3 regions of the Microbispora sp. CL1-1 genome follow, and region 2 is predicted to be linked to each of the others. Evidence: riboswitches for the same ligand, from Rfam matches in the RefSeq annotation. Region 2 holds a riboswitch; each other region holds the start of a gene.
What was found. A riboswitch is a leader RNA that binds a small molecule or an ion and turns the genes downstream of it on or off. The one in region 2 is predicted to bind cobalamin.

Region 1 (6,672 bases), on a different contig from region 2:
ATCGACGAGGCGGCGCTCAGGCGGCCCATCGGAGGGAGTGCGACGATGCGGGAACAGCTCCAGCATCTGCTGGAGGTGTCCACGCTGCCGAACATCACCCTTCAGGTGATGCCCCTCCGCTATGGGATGCACGCGGCCGAGGGAGGCGCGTTCACCATCCTCCGCTTCCCGGAGTCCGACCTTTCGGACGTGGTCTACGTCGAGCAGCTCTGGGGTGCGCTCTACCTGGACAAACGTGAGGACATCGATCCCTACCTCACGGCCATGGAGCAGCTGTGCGTGGAGAGCACCACGCCCGGCGGCACTGCCGAGATCCTCGGCGAACTTCTCAGAGAGACATAAATGCACGCATATAACGGGATGCCCGCAACCGACATCGCCGGGGTCACCTGGCGGAAAAGCGCCCACAGCAACTCGACCGGCAACTGCGTGGAGCTGGCCGAGCTTCCCGACGGCAGCGTGGCCGTCCGGAACTCCCGCTATCCCGACGGGCCGGCCCTCATCTACACACGCGACGAGATACGAGCCCTGGTGCTCGGGGTCAAGGACGGCGAGTTCGACGGCCTCCTGGTGTGATCGACTGGTGTGACCGACTCGTGTGATCGACTGGTGTGATCGGAATGGTCCGACCGGCTCCGGGGACGGCCCCGCGTTCACCCGTGTCTCACGCGTGTAACGTCACGACGCGGGAGGCGTAACACGGATCCGGCAGAGTGGGTCCTCAAGAAAGCTCACAAGGGGGACCCAGTGCTGGACCAGATGACTCTCTACCCGGTGGCCGACGACGTGCTGTTCGCACCCGGAGGCCGCGTGGTGATCCGCACCTACGGAGTCGCCGCGCCGGCCGACCCGGCGAACGGACAGCCGAGGTCGGTGGCCTACCGGACGTGGGTCACCGGGGTACGGGAGCAGCCCAGGTACTGGCGGTGGGGGCACTTCGAAGACGCCCGGCGCGGCCACCGCAAGGTCCTGGAATGGCTCACCGGCCGAGGTCCGCAGCCCCAGCAGGTCGCCCAGGTGGACGCTGCGTGACGCCCGGGTCCCGGGTGCGCGTGACTCGGGCCGTCGCGTCGTCAGGCCGGCACATTCCAGTGGAGCAGGACGGGCTCGTCGTGCTCGTGGCCGAGGACGGAGTACGTCCCGGTGTCGAGCCGGAAGAGCCTGCCGTGATCGGCGGGCAGCGACAGCCAGCGGGCCGCCAGCACACGCAGCATGTGGGCGTGCGCGACGACCAGCACGTCCCCGTCCGCCGGGCGGATCCGGGCGAGCACCTTGTCCGCCCGTTCCCCGACGTGCTCCACGGTCTCGCCCGGGTGCGCCTCGTCTCCCGGGATCACGCCGTCGCGCCAGACGTACCAGCCGGGGCGTGACCGGCGGATCTCGGCGGTGGTGATGCCCTCGTAGCCGCCGTAGTCCCACTCCCACAGGTTCGGGTCCACCTCGTACCGCCCGGCGCCGGCCAGCTCGGCCGTACGGCGGGCCCGCTGTGCGGGACTGACGAGGACCAGCGCGAACGACCGGCCCGCCACCAGGCGGGACAGCGCCCGTGCCTGCTCCTCGCCGTGGGGTGTCAGCGGCAGGTCGGTGCGGCCCGTGTGCCGCCCGGCCCTGCTCCACTCGGTCTCGCCGTGCCTCAACAGGATGACGTTCATAGAGCGTCCATCTTGCCCGTACGTCCGATTTCACCCGCGACGGGCCCCCTTGACCACCCGCCCGCGGCCTGCAGTAGGGTCCCCGCGGGAAAGGGGGCGCCACATGGAGCCGGTGCGGGTGGGACTCGTCGGTGCGGGACCGTGGGCGGAGATGGTGCACGCGCCCGCTCTCGCGGCCGGGCCGCACACGACGCTGTCCGGAGTGTGGGCGCGCAGGCCCGAGGCGGCGCGAGCGCTGGCGGACGCCCACGGCGCGCCCGCCTTCGAGCGGCTGGAGGACCTGTTCGCGGCGTCGGAGGCGGTCGCCTTCTGCGTGCCGCCCACCGTGCAGGCCGAACTCGGCGTGCTCGCGGCCCGGGCGGGAAAGGCCCTGCTGCTGGAGAAGCCGCTCGCGGCCGACCTCGACGGCGCCCGGCGCCTCGCCGGGGCGATCGAGGAGGCGGGCGTCGCCTCCCAGATGCTCTTCACGTTCCGCTATTCGGCGGCGACGGCCGGCTTCCTGGAGCGGGCCCGGCGGATCGAGCCCTTCGGCGGGCACGCCGCGAACATCTCGGGAAGCCTGCGCGGCGGCCCCTTCGCCACCCCCTGGCGGCTGGAGCGCGGGGCGGTGCTCGACGTGGGCCCGCACACGATCGACCTGCTCGACGCCGCGCTGGGCCGCGTGGTCGGGGTCAAGGCCCACGGCGACCCGCTCGGCTGGGTCGGCCTGCTGCTGGAGCACGAGGGCGGCGCGGTCAGCGAGGCGTCGCTCAGCATGGCCGTCGAGGGGGAGACCCCGCCCAGCCGTGTCGACGTGTACGGCAGGCTCGGCACCGCCTCGCTGCTCGGCTCCGAGCTCGGCGACGTCTTCCCCGAGGTGGTGCGGCAGTTCGCGAGCACCGTGCGCGACGGCGGCGGGCATCCGCTCGACGCCCGCCACGGACTGCGCATGCAGGAGATCATCGACGACGTGGAGCGGCAGCTGCGGGCCGGCTGACCAGGGCGAGGCCCGCGCCTAGGGCGACGGAGGCGATCACCGGCGCGGGGCCGGGCGCGAACCCGGTGATGGTGAGCGTGAGCAGCGCGCCGCCCATGAGGGGTACGGCCACGGGCACGTGCCGGTGGGCGGCGGCGCCCGCGGGGTTCTCGAAGCGGCCGAGCAGCGCGGTGAGCCCGACCAGCACCAGCGCCAGGGCGGCCAGGCACGGCGGGGCGGCGCTCCACCAGGCCGCCGAGCCGGCGGTGGGCGTCAGCCCGAGCCCGATGACCGCCACACCGGCGACGGCGACGAGCGCGGTCATGTGCCACAGGTAGATCGTCATCATGTGCGGCGCGAGCGCGGTGAGCACCCTCTCGGCCACCGGCCGGGCGGCCAGCGCGTTCACGGCGGGGCGCAGCAGCATCGCCAGGCCGAGCTGACCGGCGAACAGTGCGAGCAGGCAGGCGCTCGGCGGGGCCATGTTCGAGATCATCCCCGGCATCCCGATCATGCTGGAGGGGTAGGGCCCGGTCGCCACCAGGGCCGCCACCATCGCGAACCCGGCCACCGCGAGCCCCGCGGCCCGCCGTCCCCTCAGCCACTCCAGGCCGCCTTCGGCGTACCGGAACCCGACCTGGTGGACGGCCGGCCAGACGAAGGCGACGTTGAGATAACCGGCGGCCTCCAGGCCGGAGAACCGGACCACGTCCGTCAGCACCGCGCCGCCCGCCAGCACTGGCAGGACCACCCCGGCCCGCATCCGCAGCAGGCGCGGCGTGGTCACCACGGCCAGCAGGTAGACCGCCAGGAACCACAGGAGCTGCCCGACCGTCCGCGCGGCCACCTCCACCGGCTGCGCGGGCACGCCCAGGGCCGTCAGGAGGTGGGGGAGCGGCAGCCACACGACCGCCAGCGGCACCACCGGCCAGGCCAGGCGGCGTACCCGCCGCGCGGTCCACTCCCGGGCCGTCCCGCCCCGGCGAGCCGCGGACCGGAAGCTGATCGCGTTGGCCGCGCCCCCGGCGAAGAACACCAGTGGCATGACCTGCGAGATCCAGGTGACGTACGGGATCGCCGCCAGGGCGTTGCCGGTCGTGAGCCGCCCCTGGGCGTACGACAGGACCGGCATCGTCCAGTGCTGGACGACCACCAGGACCATCCCGAAGACGCGCAGGACGTCGATGAAGCGGTCGCGCGGCGCGGGTGCGGCCGGGGCCCGCTCGGCTGCGGGGGGAAGCATGGTCAGGGACACGAGAAGCCGCCTTCGCTGTTTCGGGGCCGCCGCGGGGGCGTTCCGCGGGCGGTGGGGGCTCGAAGCCTCGGTGGTTCGGGGTTGCGGTGGTTCGGGGTTGCGGTGGTTCGGGGTTGCGGTGGTTCGGGGTTGCGGTGGTTCGGGGTTGCGGTGGTTCGGGGTTGCGGTGGTTCGGGGTTGCGGTGGTTCGAGGTCGGGGTGGTTCGAGGTCGGGGTGGTTCGAGGTCGGGGTGGTTCGAGGTCGCGGTGGTTCGGGGGCTGCGGTGGCCCGGGGCCTGGGGCCCGGTCTTCGCGAGCGGTTCAAGCGTCCCGCCGCGCCCCCGCCCGGCGCAGCGACGCGGTCCCTACTTCCGATCATGGGAGGCCCCCTACCACCGGGGTAGGGCCGGCCCTACCAACCCCGCGTACGCCCAGGCCGACGGCCGCGCGCGTGGATCGCCGTCCGCCCGGGGCGGTGGGGTCCCGGGCCGGGGGTGGACGCCGCGTGAGGGATTGGTACCGTTGCGTCCGACGCGCGCCGCGTAGCGAAGTCCGGTGAGAATCCGGCGCTGTCCCGCAACTGTGGTTCCCCGCCCCCGGGGACGAGCCAGGTCGCCTGCGCTGCGCGCCGACGCTATCGACCCTCGTGGAAAAGGGTGATCCGTCGCTTCCAGCGGGTCCCTCGATTCCCGGCATTCCCCCTTATGGAGGACCTCGTGAGGCCCGTACGCACGGCCGTCGCGGGTGTGGTGCTGGGCGTGCTCGCTCTGGCCGGCTGCGGCCAGAGCGACGGCGCCGCCACGTCCGCTACCCCCACCCCCGCCGTCTCGGACGGCACCGGTCAGGCCGCATTCCCCGTCACCGTTCAGGCGGGCAACGGCGCGGTGACCATCGCCAAGAAGCCCGAGCACATCGTGTCGCTGTCCCCGACGGCCACCGAGATCCTGTTCGCGATCGGCGCGGGCGCGCAGGTGACGGCGGTGGACGACCAGTCGAACTACCCGCCCGAGGCGCCCAAGACCTCGCTGTCGGGGTTCAAGCCCAATGTCGAGGCGATCGTCGCCACCAAGCCCGACCTCGTGGTGCTCGCCAACGACCTGGAGGGCGTGGTCACCGGGCTCGGCAAGGTCGGCGTGCCGGTGCTGCTCGAACCCGCCGCGACCAAGCTCGACGACACCTACGACCAGATCCGGGACCTCGGCGCGGCCACCGGCAACGCGGCCAAGGCCGACGAGGTGGCGACCGGCGTCAAGCAGAAGATCGACGCCCTCGCGGCGGCGGCGCCGAAGGACAAGGAGCTGACGTACTACCACGAGCTGGACACCACGCCCTACGCGGCGACGTCGAGCACGTTCATCGGGCAGGTCTACAGCCTGTTCGGGCTGAAGAACATCGCCGACGAGGCGCCGGACGCGGCGGGCGGCTATCCCAAGCTGTCGGCGGAGTTCATCGCCAAGGCCGACCCCGACCTGATCTTCCTCGGTGACACGAAGTGCTGCGGGCAGGACGCCGCCGCGCTGGCCAAGCGGCCGGGCTGGTCCGGCCTGACCGCCGTGAAGAAGGGCCGCGTGGTGGGGCTGGACGACGACCTCGCCTCCCGCTGGGGGCCCCGGGTCGCCGACCTCGCCCAGGCCGTCAGCGACGCCGTGCAGAAGGCGGCGAGCTGAGCCGGTGACGACGCGGACGCCCCTGGCGGCGCGGCGCCTGGTGGTACGACGCCCGCTGACACGGCCTCTGGTGACACGGCCTCTGGTGACACGGCACGGTGGCATGGTGCCCGGTGACACGACGCCCAGGGACACGACGCCCGGTGACCCGGCGCCCGATGACGCGGTGCCCGATGACACGGTGCTCGGTGGTGGGGTGCTCGGTGGCCTGGTGCCAGATGACGTGGTGAGGCCGGTGGTGGCGTCATGACCCCGGCCCGGCCGCGCGGCCGGGCGCTGCTCGTCGCGTCCGTCGTGCTGGCGGCCAGTCTCGCCCTCGGCCTGATGGCGGGCGCGGCGGGCATCTCGCCCCGCGCCATCGTGCTCGCACTGCTCGACCGGCTGCCGCTGGTGTCGGTGCACTCGGGCCTGTCGCCGGTCGAGGAGGGGCTGCTGTTCCAGCTCCGGGTGCCGCGGGTGCTGCTCGCGGCCGTCGTGGGCGGGCTGCTCGCCACGGCCGGGGCCGGCTACCAGGGCGTGTTCCGCAACCCGCTGGCCGATCCCTACCTGCTCGGGGCGGCGGCGGGAGCCGGCCTCACGGTGACGCTCGTCGTGGTCTTCCTGGGCGGCGACACCGGCGTGACCGCGGTGCCGATCGCCGCCTTCGCCGGGGCCGTCGGCGGGGTGTTCCTCGCGTACGCGCTGGGCCACACGGCGGGCCGGGGCGGCGGCACCGCGACGCTGGTGCTCGCCGGTGTCGCGGTCACCTCGTTCCTCACCGCCATCCAGACCTTCGTGCAGCAGCTCAAGGTGGAGGAACTGCAGCGGATCTACTCCTGGATCCTCGGCGACGTCGGCGGCGGCTGGGACCAGCTCCGCATGATCGCGCCGTACGCCGCGGTGTCCACCATCGGCATGCTGCTGCACGGGCGGCTGCTCGACGTGCTGTCGGTGGGCGACGAGGAGGCGGTGAGTCTCGGCCTGCGCGCGGCGCGGGTGCGCTTCGTCGTGCTGCTGGCCGCCTCGCTCGCCACCGCGTCGGCCGTGGCGGTCAGCGGGCTGATCGCGTTCGTCGGGATCGTGGTGCCGCACGTGGTCCGGCGGCTCGCCGGCTGGTCCTACCGGATCGTGCTGCCGGTGTCGTTTCTCGGCGGCGCGGCGTTCCTCGTGCTGGCCGACACGATC
Region 2 (6,672 bases):
AGCAGGCTCCTGCGGCCGTCCAACGCCCCCTGAACGGGAGTCGGTTCGGCGAGCCGGACGCGCCGGACGTACGGCACATCATAGTCAATCAAGTGATTGAATGACGTATCGCCGAAACCCCGGCGCACCCGTCCGATCCGGATGCGCCGGGCGAGCCGGGCGCCGAAAACCGTGCGGATCAGAAGGCCTCGTCGAAGCTGACGTCGCCCTCGACGGCCACCTGGTAGGCCGAGACACGGCGCTCGAAGAAGTTCGCCAGCTCCTGCACGTCCTGGAACTCCATGAACGGGAAGGGGTTATCCGTGCCGTACCGCACGGGCAGGCCGAGCCGGGCGAGCCTGCGGTCGGCGACATACTCCAGGTAACGCCGCATGTTGTCCGCGCTCATGACGCCGTGCCCGTCGCCGCACAGGTCGCGGGCGAAGGCGAGCTCGGCGGCGACCGCCTCCTCCATCATCCGCGTAACCTGGGCCGCCAGCTCGTCGTCGAACAGGTCCGGCTCCTCGCGGCGTACGGTGTCCACCACCTCGAAGGCGAACTCCATGTGCATCGACTCGTCGCGGAACACCCAGTTGGTGCCGGTCGCGAGACCGCCGAGCAGCCCCCGCGAGCGGAACCAGTAGACGTACGCGAAGGCGCCGTAGAAGAACAGTCCCTCGATGCAGGCGGCGAAGCAGATCAGGTTGAGCAGGAAGGCCCGCCGGTCCTCCCGGGTCTCCAGCCGGTTCAGCTCGCTGATCGAGTCGATCCAGCGGAAGCAGAACTCGGCCTTGTCGCGGATCGACGGGATGTGCTCGACGGCGGCGAACGCCTTGGCCCGCTCGTCGTGATCGGGCAGGTAGGTGTCGAGCAGGGTCAGGTAGAACTGGACGTGCACCGCCTCCTCGAACAGCTGCCTGCTCAGGTACAGCCGCGCCTCGGGGGCGTTGACGTGCTGATAGAGGTTCAGCACCAGGTTGTTGGCCACGATCGAGTCGCCGGTCGCGAAGAACGCCACGAGCCGGTTGATCAGGTGGCGCTCCCCCTCGTCGAGGGTCGCGAGGTCGGCGAGGTCGGAGGCGAGATCGACCTCCTCGACCGTCCAGGTGTTCCTGATCGCCGCGCGATACCTCTCGTAGAACCCGGGGTAGCGCATCGGGCGCAGGGTCAGGTCCATGCCGGGGTCGAGCAGCATCGTTCTCATTGGCAAGCCTCGCAGATCTCGGGGTTCTCAAGGGAGCAGGCGACGGCGTCCACCGGCGTGACCGCGGGGACGGTCGTCTGGGCGATCCTCGTCGCCGGGCGGGAGCGCAGGTAGTAGGTGGTCTTCAGGCCCGACCGCCAGGCGTAGGCGTACATCGACGAGAGCTTGCCGATGGTGGGGGCGGCCATGAAGAGGTTGAGCGACTGCGACTGGTCGACGTACGGCTGCCGCGCGGCGGCCAGGTCGATGAGCGCCTTCTGGGGCAGCTCCCAGGCGGTGCGGTAGAGCGTCCTGAGTTCGGCCGGGATAGCGGCGATGTCCTGGATCGAGCCGTCGTTGAGCTTGATCGCGTCGCGCATCGACCGCGTCCACAGGCCGAGGGCCTGGAGGTCCCGCACGAGATAACGGTTGACCTGGAGGAACTCCCCCGACAGCGTCTCACGTTTGAAGACGTTGGACACCTGCGGCTCGACGCACTCGTAGCAGCCCGCGATCGAGGCGATCGTGGCCGTCGGCGCGATCGCGATCAGCAGGGAGTTGCGCAGCCCGGTCTCCGCGATCCTGGCCCGCAGCGCGGCCCACTCCTCCGGGTGGACCGGGGTGCACGGATAGTGGTCGAGGTGCAGCACGCCGTCCGCCGCCCGCGTCTCCCCGTACGCCGGGTGGCGCCCGCGCTCCGCGGCCAGGTCGGCCGAGGTGCCGTACGCCGCGAGCGCGATCTCCTCGGCGATGCGGGTGGACAGCGCGAGCGCCTCGGGCGAGTCGAACGGCAGGCGCAGCGCGAAGAACACGTCGGCGAGGCCCATGACGCCGAGGCCGACCGGCCGCCACTTGCGGTTGGCCGCCTCCGCCTCGGGCGTCGGATAGAAGCCGAGGTCGATCGTCCGGTCCAGGAACCGTACGGCGGTGCGGACGGTGGCGCGGAGCCTGCCGAAGTCGACGGCGTCGCCCTCCGGGGTCAGGTGCGCGGCGAGGTTGACCGAGCCGAGGTTGCACACGGCGGTCTCGCCGTCGCTGGTGACCTCCAGGATCTCGGTGCACAGGTTGGACAGGTGGATGACGTTGCCGGGCCGCGCGGTCTGGTTGGAGGCGCGGTTGGAGGCGTCCTTGAACGTCATCCAGCCGTTGCCGGTCTGGGCGAGCGTGCGCATCATCCGGGCATAGAGGGCGCGGGCCGGCACCTGCTTGACGTAGCACCCGGCGGCCTCCAGCTCGCGATAACGGGTGTCGAACGCCTCACCCCACAGGTCGGTCAGCTCGGGGACCTCCTTGGGGTCGAACAGCGACCACGTGCCGTCCGCCTCGACCCGGCGCATGAACTCGTCGGGCACCCAGTTGGCCAGGTTGAGGTTGTGCGTGCGCCGCGACTCCTCGCCCGTGTTGTCGCGAAGCTCCAGGAACTCCTCGATGTCGGCGTGCCAGGTCTCCAGGTAGACGCAGGCCGCGCCCTTGCGCCTGCCGCCCTGATTGACGGCCGCCACCGACGCGTCGAGCGTGCGCAGCCACGGCACGATGCCGTTGGACAGGCCGTTGGTGCCCCGGATCAGCGAGCCGCGCGAGCGCACCCGCGTCCAGGCGATGCCGATCCCGCCCGAATACTTCGACAGCCGGGCCACCTGGCCGTACCGCTCGTAGATGCTCTCCAGCTCGTCCCTCGGGGAGTCGAGCAGGAAGCACGACGAGAGCTGCGGCCGGCGCGCGCCCGAGTTGAACAGCGTCGGCGAGCTGGGCAGATAGGCCAGCGTGGACATCAGGCCGTACAGCTCGGCCGCCTCCGCCACCGTGGCCGACAGCCCGCAGGCGACGCGCAGCAGGAAGTGCTGCGGGCGCTCCAGCACGCGCCGGGTGACCGGGTGGCGCAGCAGGTAGCGGTCGTAGACCGTGCGCAGCCCGAAGTATTCGAACCGGTCGTCGGCCGCCGGGTCGATCAGCGCGTCGAGCGCCTCGGCCTCACCGGCCACGAAGGCGGCGACGGCGTCGCCAAGCAGCCCGGCGGCGTGGGCGGCGGCGACCGACTCGGAGAACGTGCGCACCCCCTCGGCCGCCGCCTCCTCCGCGATCAGCCCGCTCAGCAGCCTGGCCGCCCGGCGCGAGTTCTCCGGGTCGGCGATGACCCCGGCCGCCGCCTCCTCGATGGCCTGCCAGACCTGCGCCGCGTCCCACCCGCCGTCCGGGCCGCCGTCCGGGCCGCCGTCCGGGCCGGCCGATGCCCGCCGTACGGCACCGGTGGAGGGTCCGGAGTTCCCCGCCGAAGCCCACGGCCCGCCGCGTACCTCTGACGCGGGGTCCGCGGAAGCGGAGGCCGGGTCGGTGATCGTCATCAGATGCCCTCTCCTCGTCGTCTCGTGTCCCGGCCGGACCGGAGGGAGGCATGCCGCGGCGCACGCGCACGAGAGGGATTCGTGCCGTGACGATGCGGCGAGCCCGCCCTCGGGGCCCGGCGCGGGGCGCGCGCCCATGCGCGCGCATCGCTGGCAGGTCTTCGGACTCGCGGGCGCCCGGCCGGGCTCGCGCCCTGCCGGTCCTACTGGCCGTCGCTTCCCGGGCGCGCTCGCGCCCAGTGCTCGGAGCACAGCACCGTGCTGTGCCGACGGCGGTCGTTCCCGCTCACCGCTGCGGGGCAGTCCCGGATTTCCACCGGGTTCCCTCTTGCCTCACCAAGGTGAACCAGCAACGCGATGGATCCTACATCTAGTGGCCCTTCCCGCAAGCGCCCCCACAAGTTGTGTTTTTCAGCGGAGTCCGAGATCATTGAGGAGCAGGGCCGTACGGCGCGCCTCGCCGGCGAGCCATTGCCGGAAGTCGTCGCCGTCGAGCCACATCGGCGTCCAGTCGTTGCGCTCGCACAGGCGCCGCCAGCCCGGCGTGCCGGCGACGGCACGGCACAGATCGAGCAGGGCGTCCGGCTCGGGCGTGCCGCGCGGGGCGATCAGCCCGGTCCAGTCGGCGAACACGACGCGTACGCCCGACTCCGACAGCGTCGGCGCGTCCACCCCGGACAGCCGCTCGGCGGAGGAGACGGCGAGCGGGCGCAGCCGTCCGGCGCGCACATGGGGGGCGACCTCGCGCCTGCTGCCGAACCCGAGCGCGAGCCGCCCGTCGACGACCGCGGCGACGGCCTGCGCCCTGCTGCCGAACGCGACGTAGTCGAGCAGGCGGACGTCGGCTCCCAGGCCCCGGGCGGTCATGCCGAACAGCAGGTGTTCCGGGCCACGGTCGGCGCCGCCCGCGACCCGGTGCGCCCCCGGGTTCCGCAGCAGCGCGGCGGCGAACTGGTCGAACGTGCGATAGCCCGAGTCGGGCGAGGCGACCAGCACCTCCCACTCCCCCGCCAGCCGCGCGAGCGGTACGGCCCGGGCCACGAGGAGGGGGTCGCGGGCCAGCGCGCAGGCGGCGAGCAGCGCGGAGTCGGCGACCACCAGGCCGGCCCCCGGCCGGTTCAGGTCGGCGAGAGCCGTCCCGCCGCCACCGGTCTCCCGCCTGATCCGTACGGCCCGGGCCCAGCCACGCCCTTCCACGAGCGACTTGAACCCGGCGGCGACGCCCTCCCCGCACCCGCCGGGCGGGCCCGGGACCATCAGGGAGAGCTCCCCGCGGCGCGGGGGTGCGGGGACACCGCATGCGCCCGCGAGGGCCAGGACTCCCAGTGCGAGGACCGTACGGCGTCGCATGTCGGCACCCTCCACCCCGAAGAGTCCCTTACATGCACAGACTATGAGTAACTACACCATGTCACCACATAACGGACGTTACGGCTGCGGCGATCGATGGGTGGTTCTCGCCGGGTAGAGGGCGATCCCGCGGTGGTCGCGGGTCAGGCGCCTGCCGCAGGAGCTCGGAAAGAAGCCGTCGTCCTCGCTGCGATGGTGACTGCCCAGTGCGGCACAGCAGGTGTGACAGTGGGCACGCAGGTCGGGCTTGATCACCTCGACCCGCTTGGCTCGCGCGGGCAGTTCCGCGTGCGCAACACCCGCTCGGTCAGGGATACAGGCGTCGTATACAAAGGCAGGCATGGAGGACCTTGTCGAGCACCGTTACGGCCGCGACGACATACGGCTGATGACGGCGTCCTTCCGTAGGCATCACTTCGTTCCGCACGCGCACAGCGAGTACGCCATAGCGGCGATCGAGCGCGGGGTGGAGGCCGTCCGCTATCGCGGCGCCACCGAGCACGCGCCCGCGGGCAGCCTGCTCCTCCTCGACGCCGACACCATCCACGCCGGCCGTCCCGGCATCCCCGAGGGCTGGGACTACCGGGTCTTCTACATCCCGCAGCACCTGCTCGCGGAGCTCGCCGGGCACCGGCCGGCCTTCTCCACACCGGCTCCGTACGATCCTCGCCTGGCCGCCCGCCTGATCCGGCTGCACCGCCGCCGGGACCAGACCTCCCTCGCCGCGCAGGAGGAGTTCGAGGCGCTGTGCACCGAGATCCTCGCCCGCTACACGCGCCGCGGAATCGCCCCGGCGCCCATCCGCACGACGCCGGCGGGGCCGGTCGCGAAGGTGCAGCGGCATCTGGCCGAAGACCTGCGGCGCACCCCAAGCCTGGACGAGCTCGCGCAGGTGGCGGGCCTGCCCCGGTTCCGGCTGCTGCGCGCCTTCCGCCGCGAGACCGGCGTGACCCCGCACGGCTACCTGCTCCAGCTCCGCCTGCGCTGCGCCCAGCAGCTCCTGACCGCCGGGCACACCATCGCGCGGGCCGCCGCGGAGAGCGGCTTCTACGACCAGGCGCACCTGCACCGCCATTTCCGCCGTACGTTCGCGGCCACCCCGGGCCGGTTCGCGCGCAACGACGTACAAGACCGGCGCGGCTCGCGCGCCTAGCGTTGCCGGGCATGGACGAATACACCAGCCACGAATACACCGGGCCCGAGTTCTCCCGCAGCGCGCTGCTCATCATCGACCTGCAGCGCGACTTCGTCGCCGGCATCGCCGGCACCGCCGAGGTGCTGCCCGCGGTCCGGCGCCTCACGCACGCGTTCCGCGAGGCGGGGCGGCCCATCGTGCATGTCGTGCGCCTCTATCTGCCCGACGGCAGCAACGCCGACCTGTGCCGCCGGACGCTGCGCGGCATGGTCAACCCGCACTCCCCGGGCTCCCAGCTGGCCGCCGGACTGCTCCCCGGCGGGCTCCCCGGCGGAACGGCGGAACGCGAGCTCGACCCGGACCTGCTCCTCGCGGGACGCGCGCAGGAGGTCGGCCCGGGCGAGCACATCCTGTACAAACCCCGCTGGAGCGCCTTCTACGGCACCCCGCTGCTGGAGCACCTCGCGGAACGCGCGGTGAGCACCGTGGTCGTCGCCGGGTGCAACTACCCGAACTGCCCGCGTTCCACCCTCGTCGACGCGACCGAGCGCGACCTGCGCGCCGTCGCGGTCCGCGACGCCCTGTCCGGCTGGACCGCCGGCGCGGACCGCGAGCTGGCGGGGATGGGCATCGCCTGCCTGGACACGAGCGAGGTCGTCGCCGCCGTCTGGTCGCGCGCGGCG
Region 3 (6,672 bases), on a different contig from region 2:
GCAGGTCGCCGCGCACCCGCCCGGCGAACAGCAGCACGGCCAGGGCCGTGGTGCCGAGGCACACGACGGCCAGCCCGCTCAGGAACACCGTGATGAGCGCCCGCGTGAGGGCCAGCCGTTGCAGGTACTCCGCCAGGATGCGGTCGAGCCCGGTCGACAGGGTGACTTCGAGGTCCTGCCTGCCCAGGCGGCGGCCGAACTCCGCCGTGTCGGCGAGCACGGCCGCCGCGTTGCCCGCGCCGATGCGCTCCTGCGCCGGGGTGACGAGCCATCGGAAGAGGATGGGCAGCTCGGCGCCCGCGAGGCTGTCGCCGTCGGCGAGCGCGGTGACGATCAGGTCGTCGTCCATGGCGAGCGGCACGCGGTGGTGGATGACGTAGGTGAGCTCCGGCTCCAGCGCCCAGAACCGGTCGGCGGGACGCACCGGCTCGAACAGCCCGGTGACCTTCACGGTCAGGTCGCCGAGGCGGAGCGTGTCGCCCGTTCTGATCGACATCTCCGTGGCGGCGACCGCGGGGACGGCCACCTCGACGCGGGTGCCGGAGCCGCGGCCAGGTGGGCCGCCCTTGACGTACCGCACATGCCGGCCCGCCCCTGAGACCCATTTCAGCGTCATATACCGATGCGCCCGGTCGTCGATCAGGATCGGCGACGAGGTGGCGAAGTCGTAGAGCCGGCCGGGATCGGCGACCTCCCGCAGCGCCGTTGGGAGCAGGGCGCGCCAGGCGGTGTCCGCCTTGGCCACCTGCTTCGTCGTCCGCATCCCCCTCGGGTCGAACGGCCGGCGGGTGAACTGGACCGCCAGCGAGGCCGTCCCGGGCGGGGCGGAGCCGACGGCCGACCTGGCCGCCGCGTCGAGGGACGACTCGACCATGCGGGGCAGGGCCGAGACGACCAGGGCGGCGCCGAAGACCAGCGCGGCCAGCAGCGCGGCCACACCCTTGTGCACTCCCAGAAGCCCGTGCACTCCCGGCAGGCGGATCATGACGCCTCCCCCGCACGCAGCACGGCGGCCGGCTCACGGCGGTGCAGCGACCGCGCGAGCCCCGCCACGATCGCGAGGAGCACCGCGAGGATCGCGACGGCGAGCGCCGCCACCTGTGGCCACGGCACGTGGAGCGACACCGGCAGCCCGCCCGCGGTCGCGTATCCGGCTGACACCATCGGCGGCACCACCGCGGCGGAGACGGCCACGGCGAGCGCCACCCCACCGGCCAGCGACAGCCCGATCACGAACGACTGCTCGGCCGCGAGCAGGCCGAGCGTCTGCCGGAAACTCACGCCGAGCGCGCCGAGCACGGCGAACTCCCCCCTGCGCTCGCGCGCCGAGACCGCCGTGTTGACCAGGAATCCCAGCACGGCGAACGCCAGCGCCGCCGCGAAGCCGAGCAGCAGCGCGCCCTGCAGACCGGCCGCCGTGGGGTCGTCCCGGTAACCGGCGGTGAGGGCGGCCGCGTCCACGATGTCCCTGCCGCGTCCCGAGGCGGCCAGGGCATCCCGAGTGGAACCGTCGGCGGCCAGCCACCACTCCGTCACCTGCCCCTCGGCGCCCTTCCCCCGGAACGCCGTGAGGTCGGCGAGCAGGGCCGGGGTGCCCTCGGGCGTGCCGGGCATCGCCGTGACGACGCCCACGACCCGGACGGGGATCGCCGCCGTGCCCGCGGTGATCCTGGTGGTGTCCGCCAGCCCGGGGGTCACCACGACCGGGAGCGGTCGCCCGGCGGACCCGGTGATCCGGGAGGCCAGCGTGGCCGGCGGCAGTTGCGACAGGTCGGGGCGCAGCAGCAGCACCCGGCCCAGATCCGCCGCGTCGGCGGCGATCAGCGTGGCGTCCGCGCCGTCGGCGACGACCGTGGCGCGGTGCGCGGGCACGGCCGCCGCGACCCCCGGCAGCCTGGTGAAGGTCCGGGCGTCGTCGCCGGGCAGGGCCGGGACGCGCAGCGAGGATCCGGCGACGTGCCTGGCCCGGTCCTCCTGGGCGGAGCGCCAGGTCGCGGCCGTGGTCAGGGACAGCACGCCGATCGCCGTCGCCATCGTCAGCAGCAGCGCCGGGCCCGAATAGCGGGCCGGGCGCCGGCTCACCTGCCGGGCGGCCACGGCCGGGCCGAACCCGGGGCGTCGCCGCGTCGCCCGCTCGGCGATCTTCGCGACGGCGGGCACCAGCCGCAGGGCGGCCATCCCGCCGCAGAGCAGGGCGAGCGCCGGCCCGGCCCCGACGAGCGGGTCGAGCCCGAGCTCGCCGCCGAGGCGCGTCGTCTCCGCCGCGTCCTGGCCGCGCAGGCGCCAGATGGCGAGGGCCGCCAGGACGAGCAGTGCCACGTCGGCCCCGGCCCGCTGCACCAGGCCGGGCCGGTCGGCGCGCCCGCGCGCCGCCTGCTCCTCGACGTACGTGCGGCGGGCGGCGAGCAGGGGCGGCGCCGCCAGCATGGCGGCGCAGGCGAGCGCGACCACCGCCGCCACGGCGAACGTGCTGCCGTCGGGCGCGCGGGGCGGCTCCACGCCGGTGGCCTCGATCCAGGGGAAGGCGCTCAGCAGCCGCAGGAGGACGGGTGCGAGGAACGGCGCCGCGGGCGCGCAGGGCAGCGCGATCAGCAGCGCCTCCCCCGCCGCCATGGCGGCGAGCCGCGGCGACCCGCCGCCCCTCGATCGCAGCAGGGCCGTCTCCATCCGGCGGTGTTCGGCGAGCAGCCGCGCGGTCAGCGCCAGCGCGTACGCGGCCAGCACGAGCAGCTGGAGCACCGGCACCAGCATGGTCGAGCGGGCGACCAGCGCGCCGTGGTCGAGCCGCAGCAGTGTGCCGGACAGCGTCTCGGTGACCGTGCACCGGGGGCAGCCGGACCGTACGTCGGCGGAGATCCCGGCGACCGACGCCGAGAACGGCCGCAGTCGCTCGGGCGGGAGCCGGCGCAGGTCGGGCTCGGCGAGCCAGCGGGCCGAGGCGCCGGCCGCGAACCGGTCGAGGAAGACGCCGGTCGGCACGACCATGGGGCCTCGGGAAGTGAAGTCGGCGGTCTGCGTGCCGTGGCGCAGCAGGTCCTCTCCCGTCCAGCGCGGGTCGTCGGGGTCGCGCAGCCGGAAGACGCCGGAGACGCGCACGCGGGCCGGCTTGCCGTCCAGGCGTCCGACGACGGTGAACGTGTCGCCGGTGGAGACCCTCATCGCCCGCGCGGCCGGCTCCGAGAGCGCGACGGCCGTATCGCCTGCCGTCCCCGCTGTCGTTCCCCGTGCCGTCCCCGCGGTCCCTTTCCGCGTGGGCCATCGGCCGCTCACCAGGTCGGCCTGGCCGTCCAGTCCCTCGTACGTGGCGAACCGGGTCAGGACGGGCTGACCGCCTTTATCTCGTCCCCTCAGCGCGTAGGAGGCGGACTCGACGCGCGCGGTGACCCGTACGGGCACCTCGCCATGGGCGTGGGCGATGCCCGCGCGGACGGCCTGGTCGACCTTCGCGAAGTCCCCGGACGTGACCGAGGAGGTGACGACGGTGGCGGTGGCGGCGAGCGGCGCCATGTCCAGGGCCCTCCGCACGCCCGCCTGGCTCGCCGACCCCGCGTGCAGCAGCAGCGCCGCGATCGCCGTGGTGGCGAGCAGGATGGAGCCGAACGCGGCCGCCAGCAGCAGCGGCTCGGCCAGCGCACGTCGGATCACCAACGGCAGCCGCCCCAGCACTGCCCTCCCCCGTTTCACCCGGGCATCATGGCAAAGCCGATCCGGGCACACCACACCGGCCCGACATACGTAGCGATTCCGATATATCCGACAGACCGTACTTGCGGGACATCCGGCACGAAGGTGTAAGTTGACCCCGCAAGCGACGGACGCGGAGGAAGCCGGTGTGAATCCGGCGCGGTCCCGCCACTGTCACCGGGGAGCGAACCTCACCCACGCCACTGCCCAGCACGGGCGGGAAGGCTGAGGGGAGCGCTGATCCGGGAGCCAGGATACTCCGGCCGTCGGACCTTCTACCGGGGGCGCGGATACCCCCAGGGGGGACATGCCATGGCCCGGACAGGCCTGCGCAGACGCGCCTCACTGCCGGTTTCGCGCTCCACCTGCTGACGTGGCCGGCGGCGGCCTGCTCGTGGCGGGCACGACCTCCGACGCGGGAAAGAGCGTGCTGGTGGCCGGCCTGTGCCGGTGGCTGGCCCGGCGCGGCGTACGGGTCGCGCCGTTCAAGGCGCAGAACATGGCGCTCAACTCGATGGTCACCGCCGACGGCGGCGAGATCGGGCGGGCCCAGGCGATGCAGGCCGTGGCGGCCCGGGTCGAGCCCGAGGCCGCGATGAACCCGGTGCTGATCAAACCCGCGGGCGATCGGCACTCCCACGTGGTCGTGCTCGGCCGCGCGCACGCCGACGTGGACGCCATGTCCTACCGCGACCACAAGATGCGCCTGCTCGACGTCGCCCTCGACGCGCTCGACGGCCTGCGCCGCCGCTACGACGTCGTGATCTGCGAGGGCGCGGGCAGCCCCGCCGAGGTCAACCTGCGCGACCGCGACATCGCCAACATGGGCCTGGCCCGCGCCGCCGGCCTGCCGGCGCTCGTCGTCGGCGACATCGACAGGGGTGGCGTGCTCGCGCACTTCGCCGGCACCCTCGCCGTGCTCGACCGGCACGACCAGCGGCACATCGCGGGCTTCGTGGTCAACAAGTTCCGCGGCGACCTCGCGCTGCTGCGGCCGGGGCTCGACTGGCTCACGGAGGCGACCGGCCGGCCGTGCCTCGGCGTGCTGCCGTGGCGCTCGGGCCTGTGGCTCGACGTGGAGGACTCCCTCGACCTCGACAGCCGTCCCGGCCTGCTCACCCCGCCGGTGGGACGTGACGTGCTGCGCGTGGCCCTCGTGCGGCTGCCGCGCATGTCCAACGTCACCGACGCCGACGCGCTCGCCGCCGAGCCGGGGGTGAGCGTCCGCCTCGTCACCACCCCCGCCGAGCTCGCCGACGCCGACCTCGTCGTGCTGCCCGGCACCCGCGCCACCGTCGGCGACCTCGCCTGGCTGCGCGAGCGCGGCCTGGACGAGGCGCTGCGCCGCCGCGCCGCCGAGGGCCGCCCGGTGCTCGGGATCTGCGGCGGCTACCAGATGCTCGGCACGGTCATCGACGACGAGGTCGAGAGCCGGGCCGGCCGGGTGCCCGGCCTCGGGCTGCTGCCTGCCCGGACGGCGTACGCGCCGGGCAAGGTGCTCACGCTCGCGGAGGGCGAGTGGCGGGGTCACGTGGTCGCGGGCTACCAGATCCACCACGGCCGGGTGACCTTCGACGGCGGCGAGCCGTTCCTCGACGGCTGCCGGGCCGGGCAGGTGTGGGGCACGACCTGGCACGGCCTGTTCGAGCGCGACGGATTCCGCCGGGCCTTCCTCGCCGAGGTCGCCGCCGTCACCGGCCGGGCCTGGCTGCCCGGGACCGGAACGTTCGCCGCGCACCGGGAGGCCCGCCTCGACGCCCTGGGCGACCTCGTGGAGGAGCACCTCGACACCGAGGCCGTGTGGCGGCTCATCGAGCGCGGCGTGCCCACCGGCCTGCCCATCGCCGAGCTCACGCTGCGGGAGGACCGTCCATGACGACAGCGCCGAGGATGCTGCTGCTGTCCACCGCCGACACCGAGCTGCTCGCCGCGACCCGGAGCGGGGCCGGCTGGCGGGTCGCCAACCCCGCGCGTACGGCCGCGGAGGACGTGCCCGCCCTGGTGGACGGCGTGGGCGCCGTCGTCGTCCGGCTGCTCGGCGGCAGGCGCTCCTGGCCCGAGGGACTCGACGCCGTGCTCGCGGCCGGGCTGCCCACCGTGGTCCTGGGCGGCGAGCAGGCCCCGGACGCCGCGCTGATGGCCCTGTCCACCGTGCCGTCCGGGGTCGCCGCGCAGGCGCTCGCCTATCTGGCCGAGGGCGGCCCGGACAACCTCGCGGAGCTGCGCCGCTTCCTGTCCGACACGCTCCTGCTGACCGGCGAGGGCTTCGCGCCGCCCCGGCCCACGCCCGAGTCCGGCGTACGGCCCGGCCGCGCCCGCCGGGAGGGCCGCCCGCTGGTCGGCGTGGTCTACTACCGGGCGCACGAGCTGTCGGGCAACACGGCGTTCGTCGACGCGCTGTGCGACGCCGTCGAAGCGGCGGGCGCCGACGTGCTGCCGGTCTTCTGCGGATCGCTCCGGGGCGCGGGTGACGACCTGCTCGACCTGCTGCGGCCCGTGGACGCGCTGGTCGTCACCGTGCTGGCCGCGGGCGGGGCGGTCGCCGCCGCCGCGAGCGCCGGGGGCGACGAGGACGCCTGGGACGCGGGGGCGCTGGCCGCCCTCGACGTGCCGGTGCTGCAGGCGCTGTGCCTGACCACGCCCCGCGCGGTGTGGGCGGACTCCGACGCCGGGCTGTCCCCGATGGACGCCGCGATGCAGGTGGCGGTGCCCGAGTTCGACGGGCGCCTGATCACCGTGCCGTTCTCGTTCAAGGAGGACGGGCCCGACGGCGTGCCGGTCTACGTCGCCGACGCCGAGCGGTGCGCCCGGGTGGCCGCGCTCGCGGTCGCGCACGCCCGGCTGCGCCACGTGCCGAACGCGGACAAGCGCCTGGCGATCGTGCTGTCGTCCTATCCCACGCGGCACTCCCGGGTCGGCAACGCCGTCGGGCTCGACACCCCGGCCTCCGCCGTCGTGCTGCTGCGCGCCCTGCGCGACGCCGGATAT

Region 1: another riboswitch for cobalamin. It lies ahead of HCK04_RS00135 (ABC transporter substrate-binding protein); the one in region 2 lies ahead of HCK04_RS27995 (ribonucleoside-diphosphate reductase subunit alpha).
Region 3: another riboswitch for cobalamin. It lies ahead of HCK04_RS18010 (cobyric acid synthase); the one in region 2 lies ahead of HCK04_RS27995 (ribonucleoside-diphosphate reductase subunit alpha).

What each region holds. Positions count from the first base shown of each region.
Region 1 is NZ_JAATEK010000001.1:23,968-30,639, forward strand. Features, by position in the region: gene HCK04_RS00105 (helix-turn-helix transcriptional regulator) at 1-342, shown strand, start outside; gene HCK04_RS00110 (DUF397 domain-containing protein) at 343-576, shown strand; gene HCK04_RS00115 (hypothetical protein) at 748-1,032, shown strand; gene HCK04_RS00120 (histidine phosphatase family protein) at 1,074-1,652, opposite strand; gene HCK04_RS00125 (Gfo/Idh/MocA family oxidoreductase) at 1,756-2,628, shown strand; gene HCK04_RS00130 (acyltransferase) at 2,591-3,862, opposite strand; cobalamin riboswitch at 4,344-4,480, shown strand; gene HCK04_RS00135 (ABC transporter substrate-binding protein) at 4,558-5,508, shown strand; gene HCK04_RS00140 (iron ABC transporter permease) at 5,755-6,672, shown strand, end outside.
Region 2 is NZ_JAATEK010000029.1:26,616-33,287, reverse strand. Features, by position in the region: gene HCK04_RS43790 (oxidoreductase) at 1-33, shown strand, start outside; gene HCK04_RS28000 (ribonucleotide-diphosphate reductase subunit beta) at 179-1,183, opposite strand; gene HCK04_RS27995 (ribonucleoside-diphosphate reductase subunit alpha) at 1,180-3,504, opposite strand; cobalamin riboswitch at 3,639-3,870, opposite strand; gene HCK04_RS27990 (tripartite tricarboxylate transporter substrate-binding protein) at 3,916-4,854, opposite strand; gene HCK04_RS27985 (AraC family transcriptional regulator) at 5,195-6,007, shown strand; gene HCK04_RS27980 (isochorismatase family cysteine hydrolase) at 6,019-6,672, shown strand, end outside.
Region 3 is NZ_JAATEK010000013.1:133,517-140,188, reverse strand. Features, by position in the region: gene HCK04_RS18020 (FtsX-like permease family protein) at 1-985, opposite strand, end outside; gene HCK04_RS18015 (FtsX-like permease family protein) at 982-3,684, opposite strand; cobalamin riboswitch at 3,821-3,944, shown strand; gene HCK04_RS18010 (cobyric acid synthase) at 4,058-5,560, shown strand; gene cobN (cobaltochelatase subunit CobN) at 5,557-6,672, shown strand, end outside.